3 regions of the Clostridium bornimense genome follow, and region 2 is predicted to be linked to each of the others. Evidence: a T-box and tRNA genes for the amino acid it is inferred to sense, from the RefSeq annotation. Region 2 holds a T-box; the other regions hold tRNA genes.

Region 1 (7,155 bases), 1.3 Mb from region 2:
TCTTTAGCTTTTGTTGCAATCTTTAAACTACCTTTTTTGAATTCTGCTATTTCTCCACCTCTGCTTCTTGTACCTTCTGGGAATATAACCATTGAGTATCCTCTATTTAGCTCTTCAGCTGCTTCATTCATAGTCTTAATTGCTTCTCTTGGGTTTTCTCTATTTAAAAATTTACATCTTATTCTTTCCATCCACTTTCCTGCTATAGGCATTGTTTTAAGCTCCTGCTTAGCAATGAACCCTAAAGGTTTTTCAATTGATGCAAGAATAGTCATAATATCAAAATAGCTTTGATGGTTAGAAACAAAAAAACAATTTCCTTCTGGAAGATTTTCTTTTCCCTCTACAGTAATATCTACTCCGACAATTTTATTAAGTTGTTTTGCCCACTTATTTACTTCAGTATAGATATAATCTTCTATATCTTCACCATTTTTTAATCTCTTATCAACTCTAATACCTAAAAAATAAACTGATATCATTAAAAACGATAATCTAACATACTTTATTAATCTCATAATTATGTCCTTTCTTATTAAATTTATACTTGATTATACCTTTTTCTAACGTTTTTTTCAACATGACTAATTTATATATTATTTGTCTATAATTGCTACTATGAAGAAAGTTTACATTTTACTTTTGATTTTATTTCCATTTTTTATTAGTGATTCTGGAACTTTAGAACCAGAGCTATCAGTAACATTTTTCAATGTAGAATCTGCAGATTCAATACTTATAAAAGCGCCTGATACTACAATACTTATTGATGGAGGTGACGAAGATACAAAAAAATCTCTAGTATATTCTTTAAAAAAACGTGGAGTTAATTCAATAGATCACTTAATACTAACACATCCTCATAAAGATCATTTTGGAGGATTAGATGCTATAGTTACTAATTTTAAAATACACAATTTCTATACTTCTACAATTGACTCAGAAAACGAAGAATTTTTATCATTATTAGAACTTATTAAAAACAAATCAAATAAAACTTTCTTAATTAACTCCCCAACAAATCTTGACTTCTCAAATTATGCAAATATAAAAGTTCTATCACCTAAAAGTGATAACTATAACAATGATAATAATTTTTCTATAGTGATTAAAATTTCTTTTGAAAAATACACTTTTCTATTTATGGGTGATGCAGAAAAAGAAATCGAAAATCAACTTATTTCTGAAAATATTAATTGTAATTTTCTAAAAGTAGGTCATCATGGCAGTAATACTTCTTCTAGTGAAGATTTTGTAAAAAAAGTATCCCCAGACTTTTCTATTATTTCTGTAGGTAAATATAACAATTATAATCATCCTTCTAAAGCTACATTAGCTACTCTTAATAAATATACAGAGAAAAATATTTTTAGAACAGACATTAATGGCACTATAGATGTTATTATAAAGGACAATAAATGTATCATTAATACTGAAAAATAAATAAAGAGCTATTGCACAATATTAATTTATTGAGCAATAACTCTTTTTCTTACTCTAAATATGGATATACATCAGATGCATATGCTCTTAGTACCTCAGCAACACTCCAAGCTTGTGAATAACATCCCCTACTAGTAGATGGAAAGTCACCATCAAAAATTTCTGCTATACCATTAATACATCCATCTCTCATATGATCTTGGAATAAATAACACATTTCTTTAGCCTTTTCAATTGCCTCTTTAGAGTGATTATTAACCTTACAATATGCAGTAATAAACCCACCAATTAAATATGCCCAAGTAGTTCCCATATGATATGCACAATCTCTATCAATTAATTTTCCAATGTATTTCCCTTTATAATCTTTATCCATATATGAAAGACTTCTTAATCCATATGTATTATATAAATACTTATAAACTGTATCTACAACTTTCTTTTCTTTTTCATCATCTAATATAGAGAAAGGAAGTGCTACTGCCCATATTTGATTTGGACGTATTTTATCATCATATTCTTCAATAACATCATATAAACAATTTTTTTCTTCATTCCAAAACTTATCATTAAATGATTTTTTTACTTTTAAAACTAATTCAGAGTATATACTATACTCTTCACCAAACTCAATTGATAGCCTCTCCAATATATGTAATGCATTATACCATAATGCATTTATCTCTACTGGTTTTCCATGCCTTGGCGTTACAACTAAATCTCCTACTCGTACATCCATCCAAGTAACTTGATCCAATCCATCTCCAGCAAATATTAGCCCATCACTATCCATACCAATTGAAAAATCAGTATTAGTAGAATATGCCTTAAAAATTTCTATAAGCTTAGGATATATTTTTTCTCTAACAAAATCATAACTATCTGTGCTTTTAGAATATTTAAGATATTTATAAACAGCTTGAAAATACCACAAAGATGCATCTACTGTATTATATTCCGGTGGTGTGTTTTCTGCTGGAAATAAATTAGGTATCAATCCATTTTTAACATATCTCGCAAATGACTCTAAGATTTCCTCTGCCTCTTTAAATCTTTTAGGTACTAAAACTAATCCCTCAAAAGCAATCATAGTATCTCTTCCCCAATCAGTAAACCATGGATATCCAGCTAGAATAGTTTTTAAACCAGTACTATTTCTATTTACTATAAAATGATCTCCTGATTTTATAAGATTATTTATAAAATTATCATCATAACCAGCTTTTTCCACTATCTTTTCTACTCTATCTTTATATTCTTCTAATATAGTAAAACCATCTTTATCATCAATTTCTTCAATTGTACATTTTATATAAAATCTTTTCTTTTCAAATGACTTAAGTTTTATATTTATTTCATAAGGTGTAAAATGATTGTCTACTCCCAATGATCCTGTTCTATTATCAATCTTATAATAGTTATTTTCTTCAAATAAATAATTTGGAGTAGCCATTGTAGTAGGAATCAAACTCCTATCATAAAATTCACCCTCAGATATATAAAAGCTTATACTTAATTCTTCATTATCTTTAGGTGTCAATTTTAATATTCTATCTTTTAACTCCATATCAAATTTTAATTCTGATTTCTCACTAAGCTCACCAGCTTGTCTATAGTTAAACAATGGCACAATTTTTAATTTAGAATCTTCCATACCATTTTCAATTTCATAACATACTACAACAGTATTATGACCATATTCCATAGCTATGCTCTTTTTTATATATGTATCATCTACTCTATAAGTGTATTCTGGAATAGTATCAAATGTAAATCTTTCCAAATATATTTGTCCATTTTTTGAGCTATTAACATATTGCTGTGAAGTTAAATCTATTATATTATTTCCAATCATTATTTCCTCTTGAGTTCTTGTGAAAAGAGATACTCTATTTACAGGTGGATTTAATGATGCAACAAGATAGCTATGAAATGCTGTAGCTCCTCCACCTATTATAGTGTTATTGGAATATCCCCCAATTCCATTTCCTATCATCCAAGAAAATTCATTTCCTTCTTCAATAGTTCTCCAACTTGATTTCCCTAATTCATATATTTTTTCCATAACGCCCTCTCTTTTATACAACATTTAATGAAAATGATTACGTAAATTATTATATCATTTATCTATACTGTTAACCACCATTAAATTACATATAAAAAAAGAGATTAGTAAAATACTAATCTCTTTTGGCTCCGTAGAGAGGGCTCGAACCTCCAACCTGTCGGTTAACAGCCGAATGCTCCACCATTGAGCTACTACGGATCATTACCTGGCAACATCCTACTCTCCCACACAGTCTCCCGTGCAGTACCATCGGCCCTCTGAGGCTTAACCATCGTGTTCGGTATGGGAACGGGTGTATCCCTTAGAGGCATCATCACCAGATTTGAAAGATATTGTTCTTTCAAAATTGCATGCTACAATAAACTTTTTTATATACATTGGACAAGCCCTCGACCTATTAGTATCAGTCAGCTAAATATGTTACCACACTTACACCTCTGACCTATCAACCTGGTAGTCTTCCAGGGGTCTTACTGACTTAACGTCATGGGAAATCTTATCTTGAGGTGGGCTTCACGCTTAGATGCTTTCAGCGTTTATCCCTTCCCGACATAGCTACCCAGCTGTGCTCCTGGCGGAACAACTGGTACACCAGAGGTCAGTCCATCCCGGTCCTCTCGTACTAAGGACAGCTCCTCTCAAATTTCCTACGCCCGCGACGGATAGGGACCGAACTGTCTCACGACGTTCTGAACCCAGCTCGCGTGCCGCTTTAATGGGCGAACAGCCCAACCCTTGGGACCTACTACAGCCCCAGGATGCGACGAGCCGACATCGAGGTGCCAAACCTCCCCGTCGATGTGGACTCTTGGGGGAGATCAGCCTGTTATCCCCGAGGTAGCTTTTATCCGTTGAGCGATGGCCCTCCCACGAGGAACCACCGGATCACTAAGCCCGACTTTCGTCCCTGCTCCACTTGTAAGTGTCGCAGTCAGGCTCCCTTCTGCCTTTGCACTCTTCGAACGATTTCCGACCGTTCTGAGGGAACCTTTGGGCGCCTCCGTTACTTTTTAGGAGGCGACCGCCCCAGTCAAACTGCCCACCTAACAATGTCCCGTGACCTGATTCAAGGCCTCCGGTTAGAAATTCAGTACTGTCAGGGTGGTATCCCAAGGATGACTCCACACAGGCTGACGCCCATGCTTCCTAGTCTCCCACCTATCCTGTACAGACAATACCAAATCTCAATGCTAAGCTACAGTAAAGCTCTACGGGGTCTTTCCGTCCAATCGCGGGTAACCAGCATCTTCACTGGTACTACAATTTCGCCGGATTTGCAGTTGAGACAGTGCCCAAATCATTACGCCATTCGTGCGGGTCGGAACTTACCCGACAAGGAATTTCGCTACCTTAGGACCGTTATAGTTACGGCCGCCGTTTACTGGGGCTTAAGTTCACACCTTCGCTTGCGCTAAGTGATCCCCTTAACCTTCCAGCACCGGGCAGGCGTCAGCCCCTATACATCAGCTTTCGCTTTAGCAGAGACCTGTGTTTTTGCTAAACAGTTGCTTGGGCCTATTCTCTGCGGCCTACATTTCTGTAGGCACCCCTTCTCCCGAAGTTACGGGGTCAATTTGCCGAGTTCCTTAACTGCAATTCTTCCGCTGGCCTTAGGATTCTCTCCTCATCTACCTGTGTCGGTTTGCGGTACGGGTACCAAACTCCTCCCTAGAAGCTTTTCTTGGCAGCGTGGAATCAGGTACTTCGCTCATACGAGCTCCCCATCACACCTCAACTTAGTCTCCGGATTTGCCTAGAGACATGTCTAAGTGCTTAGACAGACATCCAATAGTCTGCACACCCTATCCTCCTGCGTCACTCCATTGGTAATAACGTCATTTGGTAGTATCGGAATATCAACCGATTGTCCATCACCTACGCCTTTCGGCCTCGGCTTAGGTCCCGACTAACCCTGGGCGGACGAGCCTTCCCCAGGAAACCTTAGATTTTCGGCCATTGAGATTCTCACTCAATTCTCGCTACTTATGCCAACATTCTCACTCCTGTACAGTCCACCGCTCCTTTCGGTACGACTTCAGCCCATACAGGAAGCTCCTCTACCACTCCGTTAGGAGTCCGTAGCTTCGGTAGTAGATTTTAGCCCCGGACATTTTCGGCGCAAGGTCTCTCGACTAGTGAGCTATTACGCACTCTTTAAATGAGTGGCTGCTTCTAAGCCAACATCCTAGTTGTCTTAGAAACCTCACATCCTTTACCACTTAATCTACATTTAGGGACCTTAGCTGACGGTCTGGGCTGTTTCCCTTTTGACTACGGATCTTATCATTCGCAGTCTGACTGCCTGGGTACAAGTGTATGGCATTCGGAGTTTGATAAGGTTCGGTAAGCCTCGCGGCCCCCTAGCCCATTCAGTGCTCTACCTCCATCACTTAATTTACCAGACGCTAGCCCTAAAGCTATTTCGAGGAGAACCAGCTATCTCCGAGTTCGATTGGAATTTCTCCGCTATCCACAGCTCATCCCATGGTTTTTCAACACCAACGTGGTTCGGTCCTCCACGAGGTTTTACCCTCGCTTCAACCTGGCCATGGATAGGTCACCCGGTTTCGGGTCTACAGCATGCAACTAGTCGCCCTATTCAGACTTGGTTTCCCTTCGGCTACGTACCATAAGTACTTAACCTTGCTGCATACCGTAACTCGTTGGCTCGTTCTACAAAAAGCACGTCGTCACACACATAAGGTGCTTCGACCGGTTGTAGGCACAGGGTTTCAGGTTCTATTTCACTCCCCTCCCGGGGTTCTTTTCACCTTTCCCTCACGGTACTGCTTCACTATCGGTCACTAGGTAGTATTTAGCCTTGGGAGGTGGTCCTCCCTGCTTCCCACAAGGTTTCACGTGTCTCGTGGTACTCTGGATCAGTTCTGACTTTTTCGTTCTTTCGCCTACATGACTATTACATTCTGCGGTGCAACTTTCCAGTTGTCTTCGACTAGAATTCCAAAGTATTTATGAACTGTCCGCAACCCCAAGAGCAAGCTCTTGGTTTGGGCTCTTTCCGTTTCGCTCGCCGCTACTCAGAAAATCGATGTTTCTTTCTCTTCCTCCGGGTACTTAGATGTTTCAGTTCCCCGGGTTACCTTCCTTAAGCTATGTATTCACTTAAGGATACATGAGGTTTCTCATGTGGGTTTCCCCATTCGGAAATCTGTGGATCACGGCCTATGTGCGGCTACCCACAGCTTATCGCAGCTTATCACGTCCTTCATCGGCTCCTAGTGCCAAGGCATTCGCCCTGCGCCCTTTGTAGCTTGACCTATCATTTATTCTACTATAAACTGCGCATTACTTCGTCAGCTACGTCGCTCATTTCGTTCACATACAAAAGTATTGTTCACTCATTCGCTCCTTGCTTCCTCGTACTGCTTGTTTCTAGCGAATAAATCTATACAATCTTTACTAGATTAGTATAGGTATATAAATCAGTAAATCTATAATAGATTTTAAAGTCTTTATTGTAACTATGCAATTTTCAAAGAACAATCTGCTCTACTATAAGCTTCGCATTACTTCGTCAGCTACGTCACTCATTTCGCTCATATACATAAGTATTATTCGCTCATTCGTTCCTTGCTTCCTCGTACTGCTCGCTTCTAGCGAACATATAATTTTGAAAGATTCTA
Region 2 (7,155 bases):
GATATAAATTGTGTTAAAGAAAAAAATGATATTACTATTTCTTTATATGTAGAAAATGAAAGTAAATATTATATACATGATTTAATTGAGGGATTGGAAAGTAAACCAGCGCTAGATACTAGATATGCTAACTTAGCGCAAATAGGATATACTATTTCATATGACAATATTAAGGCAGTAACGAATTTTATGGATAAGTTTCAGTATTTTAATATAAGACAAGATATTGATGATTGTTATAATTTATATAGTTTTATATATACTATGTCATCAACAGAAGCTGAACGAATTATTAAAGGTATAAAATTTTTGGATAGATATGGTGATAAATATGTAAAATACGGAATAATAAATATATTGGAACTTAGAATAACATCTAATATATGTACTATATCTAATGAAGTTGCATTAGCATTTATAGATTTAATGCATGATGTTTCTGAAGGGTATAATGATGATAAGTTCTATAAGAAAAGTTTTAGATTTTTAGCAATGTATATAAATGAACTTACTATCATGAGAAAATATATGAGAACAGAAGATGTAGTGAATTTTTTTGAAAATGTATATTATAAAAATAGAGATAAGAGAGATCTTATAATAAAGTACTTACTAGGTAAAGCAAATGCCAATTATATTAAGAAATATATTAAAGATGATAGGGTACTTGATGTGTATTCTACGATTATTAATGTTATAGGAAATGATGGAGAAGATGCTGAGTGGTATGTAAAAGCATTAATAGAAAATAGATTATCAGGGCACAAGTATGAGGACACAAGGCACAGGTATGGATAGGGCATAGGTATGAGGGCACAAGGCACAGGTATGGTGGAAATTCCTGCGGAATTTCTGAAATTGCAAGTGTTTAGCTTGTGTTATAGAGTGGATTAGTTTTTTAGTTAATTATATTTGATGTAAAACTATTACATGGGGCTATATGAAGGTTGCACCTTCATATAGCTTGAAATAAAAATTTCGGATTTATAGTAAGTACAAAATAACACTTAGGTATAATAAATTTATATATTCGCTAAATATATAAATCTGTTTCTTTAATTGGGAATTGTAACTTGCTGTCCGCAGGACTATAATATTTTCCCCATAGGGGAAAATTAACCTAACTTGTGACATAATAAAAGGAACTATCACTAACAAATTTTCATTTAGTGATAGTTCCTTTTTATATTGTTATATTAAAAGGCAGATAGCTTGAGAGGAGATACCTTCCTCTCTTCCCGTAAAGCTAAGACCTTCTTCAGTTGTTGCTTTAACATTGATATTTTTTATATCAATGTTTAGTGCATTAGATATGTTCTCTCTCATTAAATTAATGTGAGGAGACATTTTTGGTTTTTGAGCAATAATAGTAGAGTCGATATTCTCTATTTTATATCCAGCTTCATTTACAAGGCGCCCTACTTCTTCTAAAAGTTTTATAGAAGAAGCTCCTTTAAATCTTTCATCGGTATCAGGAAAATGCTTACCGATATCTCCAAGAGCAGCAGCACCTAGTAGGGCATCCATTATAGCATGTAATAAAACATCGGCATCAGAGTGACCTAGTAGTCCTAAACTATGGGGAATTTCAACTCCGCCAATGATAAGTTTTCTGTTAGTTACTAATTTATGTACATCATAACCCATTCCAATTCTCATAAAAACACCTCATTAAATTTTATATATAAAATTATAAATACTATTACTAATAGATACAAGTATTTATAAGTATTGACTTTATTGAGGGAAAAATCTATAATTTTTTTATAAGTATATATTAAACGTTGATGAGACCAGTAGGTATAGTAGAGATTTCAGAGAGCTAACGGTAGCTGTGAGTTAGTATTGAAGCTATATTGAATAACGACTCGGAGTTTCTAACTGAAGGGCACTTTGAGGCCTGCGTAGGATTAGAGGGTTAAAACCCTTATATTTTAGAGTGGCTTTTTTTAAGCAACTAGGGTGGCACCGCGAAAGTATGTCCTTCGTCCCTATTTAGGGATGAAGGACTTTTTATTTTATTATTTAATATACTAAGTATATAATAAAGGCTTTGAAAGGATGGTAATAATGGAAAATACTTTAGTTAAAGCACTTTTTAGAGAAAGTGATGACTTTGCAGGAAAAACAGTTAAAGTAAGTGGATGGGTAAGAACTATAAGATCAAATAATAACTTTGGATTTATAGAATTAAATGACGGTAGTTTCTTTAAGAATCTACAAGTTGTTTTTGAAAATACATTAGATAATTTTAAAGAAATATCAAAGATAGCGATAAGCTCATCTTTAGAAATAGAAGGTGAAGTTGTATTAACACCAAATTCAAAACAACCTCTTGAATTAAAAGCAACTAATATAGTAATTCATGGACATAGTAATTCAGATTATCCATTACAAAAGAAAAGACATACAATGGAATATTTAAGAACTATAGCACATTTAAGACCAAGAAGTAATACTTTTTCAGCTGTATTTAGAGTAAGAGGTTTAGCAGCTTATGCAATACACAAGTTCTTTAATGAAAGAGGATTTGTATATGTAAATACTCCAATTATAACAGCTTCAGACTGTGAAGGTGCAGGAGAAATGTTTAGATTAACTACATTAGATCCTAAAAATCCTCCATTAACTGAAGATGGTGAAGTTGATTTTTCACAAGATTTCTTTGGAAAGCCTGCAAACCTTACAGTTTCAGGGCAATTAAATGGAGAAACTTATGCATTAGCATTTAGAAATATATATACTTTTGGACCAACATTTAGAGCTGAAAATTCAAATACAGGAAGACATGCATCAGAATTCTGGATGGTAGAACCTGAGATGGCATTTGCAGAATTAACAGACTACCTAGATTGTGCTGAAGATATGATAAAATATATTATTAATTATGTTCTTGAAAATGCACCAGAAGAAATGGAGTTCTTCTCTAACTTTATTGATAAAGGATTAATGGACAGATTAAATAATGTAGTTAACTCTGAGTTTGCTAGAATTACGTATACAGAAGCTGTTGAAATATTACAAAAATGTAATAAGGAATTCCAATATCCAGTAGAGTGGGGCATTGATCTTCAAACAGAACATGAAAGATATTTATCAGAAGAAGTATTTAAGAGACCAGTATTCGTTACTGACTATCCAAAGGATATAAAAGCTTTCTATATGAGATTAAATGATGATGGAAAAACTGTTGCTGCAGCAGATCTTTTAGCACCAGGAGTTGGAGAAATCATTGGTGGATCTCAAAGAGAAGAAAGATTAGATATTCTTGAAGCAAGAATGGAAGAGTTAGGATTAAATAAAGAAGATTACTGGTGGTATTTAGAACTTAGAAAATATGGAGAAACTAAACACTCAGGGTTTGGGCTTGGGTTCGAAAGAATTCTTATGTATTTAACAGGAATGAGTAATATAAGAGACGTAATACCATTCCCAAGAACTCCAGGAAATGCTGATTTTTAGAATATTAATTTAAAATTAAAAAAAGCTACTTTGCAAATACCACATATGTGGTTTTGCAGTGTAGCTTTTTAAGTTACTGGATAAAAAGTGAGGGGAGAATACAAATGAATGTTGAATTAGTTATATTTGATATGGATGGATTGATGTTTGATACTGAGAGGGTAGCAAAGAGAGCATGGAAAGCAGCTGGGGATAAGTTTGGATATAAACTAGAGGGAGAACTTTTTGATAGTTTTCTTGGTAGAAATATAGTATCTGTTAAAAATATCATTGTTGATACTTATGGAGAAAGCTGCCCTATTGATGATATTATAAAAGAAGTAAAATACATAGAAAATAAGATAGTTGATGATGAGGGATTAGTTGTTAAAGATGGATTATATGACTTATTAAATTATCTAAAAAAACTTAATATTAAAATTGCAGTGGCTACATCCAGTAGGAGAGAGAGAGCTAAAAAATTACTAACATTAGCTAAAATAGAGAATGAATTTGATTATATTATATGTGGAGACGAAGTAACAAAATCAAAACCTGATCCAGAAATTTTCTTAAAGGTTGCAGAAAAGCTTAATTGCAGTCCTGAAAATTGTATTGTTATGGAGGATTCAAGACAAGGGATACAGGCAGCTAAAAATGCTGGTATGAGACCAATTATGGTTCCAGACTTATTAGATGCTGATGAAGAAACATCAACAAGATTATATAAAAAGATAAAACACTTAGGTGAAGCGATAAATATTATAAAGTAAATAAAAATCATTATGTAAGGTATACTATTGTATAATTGCATAATGATTTTTTTTATTTTTGAAATATATTGAAATTTGCCTTTAAATGGAATAGAATACAAGTAAGAACTTTTATTAAAAAATAATAGTTCTTATATAAATGGGTATTGAATTAATATTGGAGGTTAAGAATTATGAGAGTTATAATTATAGGATGCACACATGCAGGAACTGCCAGTGCAATGAATATCAAGGAGTTATATCCTGAAAGTGATATTGTTGTATATGAAAAGAATAATAATGTTTCATTTCTATCTTGTGGTATAGCATTAACGGTTGGAGGTATAGTAGAAGATCCAAAGAAGCTTTTTTACAATTCACCAGATAATATGATAAGTATGGGAATAGATATGAAAATGAATTATGAAGTGACTAATATAAATATTAAGGAAAAGAAAATAGAAGCTAAAAATTTAATTACAGGGCAAATTATAGTAGATAAATATGATAAATTGGTTCTGACTTTAGGTTCATGGCCTATAGTACCTAATTTTGAAGGTGGAAATTTAGAAAATATTTTGTTATGTAAAAATTATAATCATGCAAAAGAAATTATAAATAAATCTAATTCTATAAACAATGTAGTGGTAATTGGTGCTGGATATATTGGAGTTGAATTAGCAGAGGCCTTTAATATAAAAGGAAAAAATGTAACATTAATAGATGCAGAAGATAGGATTATGAATAAATATCTTGATAAAGAGTTTACGGATGTAGCAGAAGGGGAGTTTATTGATAAGGGAGTAAAACTAAGATTAGGTGAAAAAGTTATAAAATTTGAAAGTAATATAGAAAATAAAGTTTCAAAGGTTATTACAAATGAAGGTGAGTATGATGCTGATTTAGTAGTACTTTGTATAGGGTTTAAGCCAAATACAGCTTTGATAAATGGAAAGGTTGATACTATAAATAATGGTGCTATAGTGATTGATGAATATATGAGAACTAGTGAGAAAGATGTGTTTGCTGCAGGAGATTGTTGCATAGTAGAGTATAATCCTGTAGGAGATAAAAGATATATTCCATTAGCAACTAATGCTGTTAGAATGGGAATGTTAGTTGCGAAAAATTTGGTAGAACCAAAGCTTAAATATCTAGGTACTCAAGGAACATCTGGAATAAAAATATATGATAAATGTATTGCATCAACTGGTTTAACAGAAGAGGTGGCAAAGGCAACAACCAATATGAATATTGGATCACTTATATATAAAGATAATTATAGACCAGAATTTATGCCAACATATACTGAAGCCATGATAAAGTTAGTATACGATAAAAATACAAATAGAATCTTAGGGGGACAAATTATATCTGAAGAAGATTTAACTCAATATATGAACACATTGTCAGTAGTTATTCAAAATAGAATGACAATTGATGAGTTAGCGGTGACTGATTTCTTCTTTCAACCGCATTTTAATAAACCATGGAGTTTACTAAATTCTGTAGCAATAAAAGGAATATAAGAAAAAAAGGATGTTATAAGAAAATTATTGTAGCATCCTTTTTTCTTGTTTAAGATAATTATTATATCTATTATAAGATCATAAATTAATGATAAAAAGCTATTGCATAATGTTTATAAAATAGTATGCAATAGCTTTATTTTAATGATACTGCTTGACTACCTAAGCTTTCCCAGCGACTTTTAAATAACTCTTTATCTATATATTTTTCGGTACCATCATAAGGGTCATTAACTATTACATTACTTTCATCAAAGCCTATTAGTAAGTAAGCGTGTTCTGGGGCAATCCAAGAAATAGTACCATTAGATGATTGCCATGTCGTTGTTACTGATGGAGCTTTCATATCAATAGTAGCCCACATAATTACTGGTTTATTTGATTTTACAGTATCAAGTATGTTTTCAAAAGGTACTCCTGTTAAGTTATTAGCTTCATTATTTGTATATATATTTATTAGGTCAATTATTGGTTTATGATATACACCATAAGAATTTTTAGAATAAGGGTCACCGATGAAACTGTCATTAGGATCATTACCATGTAAAACACCTTTTCTGTATGTAGGAAGAGGACTCTTTTTTATACTATTTGCTAATAACAGTTTATCTACCTTATATCCATACCAATTTAATAACATTGTAGTAGCGACAATTTCACATCCAGATGGAAGTTCAGGAAATTGATTAATAATCGGTACATGAATTATCTTAAAGGCATTACTTGATGATTCATTAGAAGATAAAGTATTGGATTCTGTAGATAAAGTATTTGCTATTGTAGCAGTAGGTATATTATTTGTAGTGGGAGTGTCTTTATAATTTTTTATATATGGAAAGTATAAGTATAAAGAAATTCCCACAGATATAGTAGTTGATATAAATAATAAAAATACGAAAAACTTTTTCATCATATCACCTAAATTTATAATTGTTAGATAAATAAATTATCGTAAATAAGTGGATAACATTAAGAGATTTATAGAAGATGAGATATTAAAATAATTTTATTATTTCCAGGGAATAATAATTCTAAAGTAAGTATTTAGGAGGAATATTAATGAAGAAGTATTTAAAGAAAGCAAGTATTTTTATGGTATTATTAGTTTCTGTTATGTGTATCGTAAGTTGTGGTAATAAAACTAATACAGATGATAAGGATTTTGCAGTGTCCGATTTTACAGACAAATTAGGATCTGATTTAGAAAATTTAAAAGAAGGTACTGAAGATGATTTAAAGAGAATATATGATATTTCAAAAGATGATGTTGAGGATTTTAAGTTATATGTATCACCAGATGGAAATCTACATGATCAGCTTTTAGTAGTAAAGGCAAAAAGTGAAGAAGATCTAGAAGGGTTGAAAAATAAAATAGAGGCTGCAAAGGATAAAGCTGTGGAAGATTTAGGAGATGCCGGTGAAGATGTAAAGGG
Region 3 (7,155 bases), 1.0 Mb from region 2:
ACACAACAACCATTAAAATTTTGTTTAATAAGTGGCTCTTTTGATATTCTTCTATTATGAATTCCTAAAAGTCTCTTTTGTATTCCACCCATTGTTATCATCTTCGTATCATCTAATTTAAGATCAAATTCATCTATCTTTTCTTTACTCCATTCATATAAAGTGTTTATCAATTTTCCTTCCTTTATATATATAGGATTCTCTAAAAGTTCTTGTATTGCACTGCTATCTTTTATACTACCATCAGATGGATATGTAACATTTATATCTGTACTCTCTGGCAACCAAGATAACTCTTGAAAAAACCTGTTAACCTTTTCAGCTTTTTCAAAACTATATGGTGGGGCAAATACTCCATTGATACTAATTGTATTAGTATCATTCTTTTCAAAAGCTTGAACTAAATATTTAAGTCCTCGTATTGCATCATTAAAAGTTCCTCTTCCATCTACGTATTTTCTATAGCTATTTTGAACCTCCTCTGGTCCATCCAAACTACAGAGAACTGTCAAATTATCTACTGTGCTTAAATATTCTGCTATTTCCTTTGTAACTAAAGTAAGATTAGTAGTAAATGAGAAAGTAACCGTTCTGTCTTTTATAGTTTCTTTAGCATATTCCATAGACCACTTTAATAATTCAAAGTTTAACAAAGGCTCTCCACCATAAAAAGTTACTGCTACCTCTCCATTAGAATGCTTTATTGTATAATCTATTGCTGCTTTAGCTACTTCTTTATTCATATCATTAGAATTAAAATTTCTATTTCCATCATAATCATCATTATATATACAATATCCACATCTTAAATTGCACTTTCCGGTCAATTCTAATATTACTTGTTTTAAATCGTTATTAACGATGTTTTCTAGGTTTTCACAGTGATTTCTAGTATATAACCTTTCCATCTTAGGAGCTAAAAACAAATTTTCATCTTCAATAATTTCTTCTAATTGATCCAATGCTTTTAAATGTTTATCACCTAAAGTTTCAACAAAGTCATCCCAATCCATTCTGTTTTCTCTATCAAATAAGAAATTAAGAATCTCATAGGCCTCATCATCTAATTGCAATACTTTACTTGTTCCTAGATCATAAAAATAATGTATATTCTCTGTTTTAAATAGTTTTCCTAATCTAAAAATTTCATTTGACTTCTTTAGATCAAATAAACTTTTCAATCTACTTGCAGTACTCTCCATTTTATATTCCCTCCTTCTAAAAAATTTAATTTATATAAATATAACTTATGTTATTAATATTTAAGATTAAGCTATCTAACCTAGGTTAGATAGCTATCTCAGAAAACTTTCTGAAAATTGTTTTACTATAGATTATGGTTATAAGTATAATTAGTTGAACCATAGCTACATGTACATACAACACTATGACTCCAATAACCACCATCATAAGCTGCTGAACGAGGTGATGAACTACTACCTGCACTACAGTGACATTCACAAGAATAATTTGCTTCTGTGTACACCTCATCAATATTTTTATTAAATGGATTTACTATTCTAGTCATTCCTTCTTCCCCCTTTCTAAATCTTATATATGAACATTACCTTAATTAATATTTAAATACTAAAAGGTAACGAACAAATCAAATAAAAACTCATTCTAATTTGTCACATATGACTCAGATTGCATACTATATAACTTTTCATATAACCCATTGCTTTTAGATAACTCCTCATGTGTTCCTTGTTCTATTATTTCTCCATCCTTTATTACTAATATCTCATCAGCCAACTTTACTGTAGAAAATCTATGTGAAATTAATATACATGTCCTACCATCTATGATTTCTTTAAAGCTTTTAAATATTTCATATTCTGCTACTGCATCTAATGATGCTGTGGGTTCATCTAATATTAAGATAGATCTATCTGCCATAAATGCTCTAGAAATCGCCAGCTTCTGCCACTGACCAAGTGATAAATCTACACCCTCACTCCATTCTTTTTGAAGTTGAGTATTATATTTATTAGGAAGATTTTCTATAAATTCAGCAGCACCAGATTTTTTTGCAGCTTCCATAATATAATTTATGTTATCTATTTCATCGATATTTCCGAGCCCAATATTTTTTGCCACATCTAATGGATAACGTAGAAAATCTTGAAAAACTACTGCAATATTCTTATATATTGACTCTCTATCATAATTTTTTATATTAATACCATCTATATAAATATCACCTTTATCAGGCAAATATAGCATACTTAATAGTTTAATTAATGTTGTTTTCCCTGATCCATTCATTCCTACTAATGAATAAGTTTTATTTGCTTGTATCTTCAAATTAATATTCTTAAGAGCATATTGATCTTTGTTAGGATACTTAAACCATACATTTCTGAATTCTATTTCTTTAAATTCTCGGTTAAATATGATTTTTTTCTCGTTAGATATTTTATATTTAGGTTGCAATTCTAATATATTGAATAGGCTTTTCATATATAACTCATTCTCATAAAGCTCACTTACTATATTAAGTATTGTAATCATAGAATTTTGCACTGTATCAATTCCTGATATATACATAGTTATACTACCTATAGAAGCTTTCTTATTAATAGACACCAATATTGTATATAGTTTTATAGCATATGAAATCATATTTTCAAAAGTTATTCCTAAAGCAAAACTCTTTAAAAATTTCTTTCGCACTACCTTATCCTCATCAATATATTTCTGATATACATCTAACATAAAGTTTTTAAAGTATGTACCTATACCAAAAATCTTCATCTCCTTTATATTTTCATTCTTTATAAAAATAGAACGAAGTTGCATAACTAACCTTCTTTTCTCTAATCTCTCGTTATACAATGAAAATTCCTTTTTAGATGCACTTATACTGATATAAAACATCGGTATAGTAGTGAAAATACATAAAATTATTATTATTGGATTGAACGTTAAGAATATTGTTATTGTTCCTATTAATCCTATAACATTTTTTATTAGTTCAATTAATATAGATAAAAACTCAACAGATCTACTAACAGATTCATCATTTACTTTTTGTAAATCATCATAGATTTTTGCGTCATCAAATTGTATTAGATCTAATGTTGCTATCTTTTCCATAGTTACTTTTGATATATACTTATTTAAATATTCCGATAACATCTTTTTTAAATAATTAGTTACATAAGTCAAAAGATTTTCTATAATAATTACAAATAAATATATAGCTAAAAAAAATATAATTATATCTACATTGTCTCCATTTTTTTTCAAAGAAAGTGTTATAGTATCAATTAATTCTTTCCAAATTATTAATTTCCCTGGAGCTATTAGTCCTATTAATACGTTTACAACAAATAAAAGAAATATATATATCTTGGAGCATTTCCATAATACTTTAATCGTTTTAATAAAATTACTTAGATATCTCTTAATACCCTCACTTCCTTATATTTAAATTTATGTAAATGTTTTCTATATTTTTATAATACTCCCTATCTATTTGTATTTCAATACTTTTTATAAATTTTTATTTTTCAATGTATATTTAGATTTCATTTTATTTATCCACTTATTAATATATTTTTTCTGCCAATAGTACATATAAAAAGACTGTAGAAAGTTCCCCAATATACTTTCCACAGTCTTTTTCCTAAATCTTATTTTCTTATAAATCTATTTATAACGAATAATGCACCAGAAGCTATAGAACCTAGAAAAACTTGTAGCGGAAGCTTGCTATTATCTCCAGTTTTAACTCCAGCTATTGTCTTTGTTTCTTCTGTATCTTCTGTATCTTCGCTGTCTTCTTCTACATCACTTACACCTAAAGTACCTTCTTCTATTTCAGTACTATCTCCATCTTCATTTACTACAGGTGTTGAAACATCAGTATTTGAATCTTCATTTTCAGATGAAGTCTCATTATTATCAACTGATGGTGTTGTTGTGTCTTCTGTATTATCTGGCACTACTGGTGTTGTTGTATCTTCTGTATTATCTGGTACTGATGGTGTTGTTGTACCAGAGTCAGGTTTTGTTGTATTTGAGTTTCCAGAGTCAGGCTTTGTTGTATTTGAATTGCCACAGTCTGGTTTTGTTGTACTTGGTTTTGAATTGCCGCAATCTGGTTTTGTTGTGCTTGGTTTTGAACTACTGCAATTTTGATTCGTTGTGTTTGGTTTTGAATTACCGCAATTTTGATTTGTTGTGTTTGGTTTTGAATTACCGCAATTTTGATTTGTTGTGTTTGGTTTTGAACTACTGCAAGTAGATTTTGAAACACTACATCCAATTGAAGTACTTAAAGTGCTATAACTACTAGCCAATGCAGTGTTAGAAACTCCTAATAATACCGTTGCAACGGTTGTTGTACAAATTAGTTTTCTTAAATTTCTTCTCATTTACTTTCTCCTCATTTTCATAAATATTTTTGTTTATATTTATCCATGTAATTAAAATATATCCTTTACGTATATATAATACCATTAATGAGATATTTTGTAAATATTTAAAGAAAAAACTTTTTATTTGTAGAATAATGTAATATTAAATTTATTTAATATATTTTTTAAGGAGAAATCTATTCTATAAAATAATTAATTTTCTCACTGATATTTTCATAAATTTTTTTAAGAAAAATTGTTGACAATTTTTCAAAACACGATATAATAGATATTGTCACTGATCCGTAGTAGCTCAATGGTGGAGCATTCGGCTGTTAACCGACAGGTTGGAGGTTCGAGCCCTCTCTACGGAGCCAAAAGATAGATTCAATTTTGAATCTATCTTTTTTTATTTCTATATCATAAATATATTTACTTCCATTTAATAAAGCGTCATAGGACATTCTACAGCGCTATTTTTACTTCATTTATTTAATCAAATCCTACTAATCTCCATCGCTGGTGGTATTAGAAATTTTTAAAAACTCCCACTTATTTCCACAATCTCTAGAAATATATATTCCTTTGCAATTACCTTTATAGTCACCATCGGCACCTTGTCCAACTTCCATATAAAGAAAACCATCTTTTTTATATACTTTTTCTGGATAATCAAAATATTCTATATCTATATCTATAGAACTATTATTATTTCTTGCTGATTCATTATAATTAATTTCTTCAAAAGTATATCCACCATCTTCACTTCTATATAAATAGCCATTTTTTCCGCCATTGGTAGCCAAGGATATAAAACCTAACTCTTCATCAATAAAAATCATAAAAGCTGCTTGTCCCATCTTATCTAATGGTTCATAGTTTACCTCGCCCCAAGTATCTCCATCATCTTCACTTATATATAATCCATATTCTCTACTTCCAGCCGCTGCAGCAATTATTTTTAAATAATATCTTACATTATTATTTAACTTATATACAACTTCTCCATTATCTAAGATTTCAAATTCTCCACTGCTCATATTCATAGATGCATCAACATTAATTCTATCTTCACCATTATAAGCTTTTCCATTAATCTCATTTATATCTTTTACTAATATATATCGTTTTGGAGTTATTATTTCTTCCTTCTCTGGTATGTATAGAGACATTGACGCTGTTGATATAGTATTTTCTAAAGCCTCTTCTTCCCTTTTATCTCCCTTACCATTAACATATATAATTCCTTCTGTTCCTGCCTCCCATTTTCTATTTCCATAAAATAATATTCCATATTCTTCACTATCCCAGTTATACACTGCTTCACGTAAATTTATTCCTTTCATAATATCTAGTAATGTTTCTATTTCACATTGATCATCTATTTCCCTATTAGCGATATTATATCTTACCTTAATTTTTTTAGAAATTTCCCTATTGTAATACATATCATAAAAAATAGTTTCCCCCTCTTTATTTACTCCATATAATCTACCTTTTATAAATGTGATTATTCCATTAGCCTTAAATTTCATTGAAATGTTATTATCTTCATCTACATATAACTGTTCTGGCATTTCTATCTCATCCCTAATATCCTCTAAAACTCCTTGAAAATTTGTCTTATACATGTTGTTGTTTTTTAACTTTAACGTCGTTTCTGTATACTTATCACTTTTTACTGTTTCCGCGCCACTACAACCTTGTAATAAACTACCAACTAAAAATGTCATTAAAAGAACAAACACTATCCTATTTCTTATCTTATTCATTTTCTATCTTCTCTCCTAACACTATAAGAATCACCTCTTATTTTAGTATATTTTACCATAAAAATAGCTATTGCCGGCGAATTTTAATTCGTCAGCAATAGCCATCTATTTTACAATATATTTATATTTCTTCAGTTAAATTATATTTATCATAACTTTTAATTAACTTCGGTTTAATTTTAAATATCTAGTCAATGCTAGACATGTTTTTGATTCAACTTTAACTTTGAAATTTCAAAACTATTATATGATGATATCATATCTACTTTTTCTAACTTATCCTCAATGTTGCTTAACTTATCAGATAAATCTGATAAGTTAGAAGTTTGTCCTTCTATTCTACTTACTTTTATATCTACCTTATCTACTTTTTTACCTATTTCTGATATATCTACATTTGAATTTGTACTTATAGCTTCTTCTGTTCTAGTTGATCCATTAAATTTCATATCCATTAATTGTTGTTTTATAATCGATAAGTCATCTTTCATATTTACCACATCTTTATTTTCATTTGGCACTTGTTCAGTATTACTTATCATCTTTCCATTTATACTTGTAATATCTTCTTTAACTTCTGAAAGTTCTTGTCTTATAACAGATATTACTCTACTATCCCCCGATGTATTTTGATTAACAGCTGTAATATCCTCTTTTATACTAGCAATATCCTCTTTTACAGTAGCTATCTCTTCCTTTAAACTTAATATATCCTGATTCATACCTGATATGCCTTGCTTAACACTTGTTATGCTCTGTTGAATATTTGTTAATAAGTTAATCATTGTTTCTTCCATTTTCGATACCTCCGTCATTATTCTCTCAATTATTACAATTACTATGAAAAATAATGTATGTATTATTCATTTTTCTTCATAAAATAAAATTCCATATAAACAATTTTATGTAATTTTATTATATAATATAACAATACCATATATCAATAGTAATTGTTTCAACTTTTTTCGACTTTTCTTGTAATATACTTTTTAACTTGATTTTATTCCACATATAGTAAA

The links. The T-box of region 2 lies ahead of asnS (asparagine--tRNA ligase). A T-box ahead of a tRNA ligase gene usually reads a tRNA of that ligase, here a tRNA-Asn.
Region 1: it encodes a tRNA-Asn, which carries the amino acid that the T-box ahead of asnS (asparagine--tRNA ligase) is inferred to sense. The anticodon was not compared.
Region 3: it encodes a tRNA-Asn, which carries the amino acid that the T-box ahead of asnS (asparagine--tRNA ligase) is inferred to sense. The anticodon was not compared.

What each region holds. Positions count from the first base shown of each region.
Region 1 is NZ_HG917868.1:1,451,754-1,458,908, forward strand. Features, by position in the region: gene CM240_RS06425 (lysophospholipid acyltransferase family protein) at 1-518, opposite strand, end outside; gene CM240_RS06430 (ComEC/Rec2 family competence protein) at 619-1,443, shown strand; gene CM240_RS06435 (amylo-alpha-1,6-glucosidase) at 1,493-3,508, opposite strand; tRNA gene CM240_RS06440 (tRNA-Asn) at 3,635-3,709, opposite strand; rRNA gene rrf (5S ribosomal RNA) at 3,715-3,832, opposite strand; rRNA gene CM240_RS06450 (23S ribosomal RNA) at 3,889-6,789, opposite strand.
Region 2 is NZ_HG917868.1:2,795,761-2,802,915, reverse strand. Features, by position in the region: gene CM240_RS12765 (hypothetical protein) at 1-798, shown strand, start outside; gene ispF (2-C-methyl-D-erythritol 2,4-cyclodiphosphate synthase) at 1,192-1,659, opposite strand; T-box leader at 1,776-1,996, shown strand; gene asnS (asparagine--tRNA ligase) at 2,071-3,462, shown strand; gene CM240_RS12750 (HAD family hydrolase) at 3,567-4,214, shown strand; gene CM240_RS12745 (FAD-dependent oxidoreductase) at 4,388-5,722, shown strand; gene CM240_RS12740 (C39 family peptidase) at 5,859-6,632, opposite strand; gene CM240_RS12735 (DUF4358 domain-containing protein) at 6,782-7,155, shown strand, end outside.
Region 3 is NZ_HG917868.1:926,700-933,854, reverse strand. Features, by position in the region: gene CM240_RS04135 (radical SAM/SPASM domain-containing protein) at 1-1,202, opposite strand, end outside; gene CM240_RS04130 (hypothetical protein) at 1,328-1,528, opposite strand; gene CM240_RS04125 (ABC transporter ATP-binding protein) at 1,624-3,252, opposite strand; gene CM240_RS04120 (hypothetical protein) at 3,639-4,382, opposite strand; tRNA gene CM240_RS04115 (tRNA-Asn) at 4,667-4,741, shown strand; gene CM240_RS04110 (WD40/YVTN/BNR-like repeat-containing protein) at 4,871-6,136, opposite strand; gene CM240_RS04105 (hypothetical protein) at 6,334-6,933, opposite strand.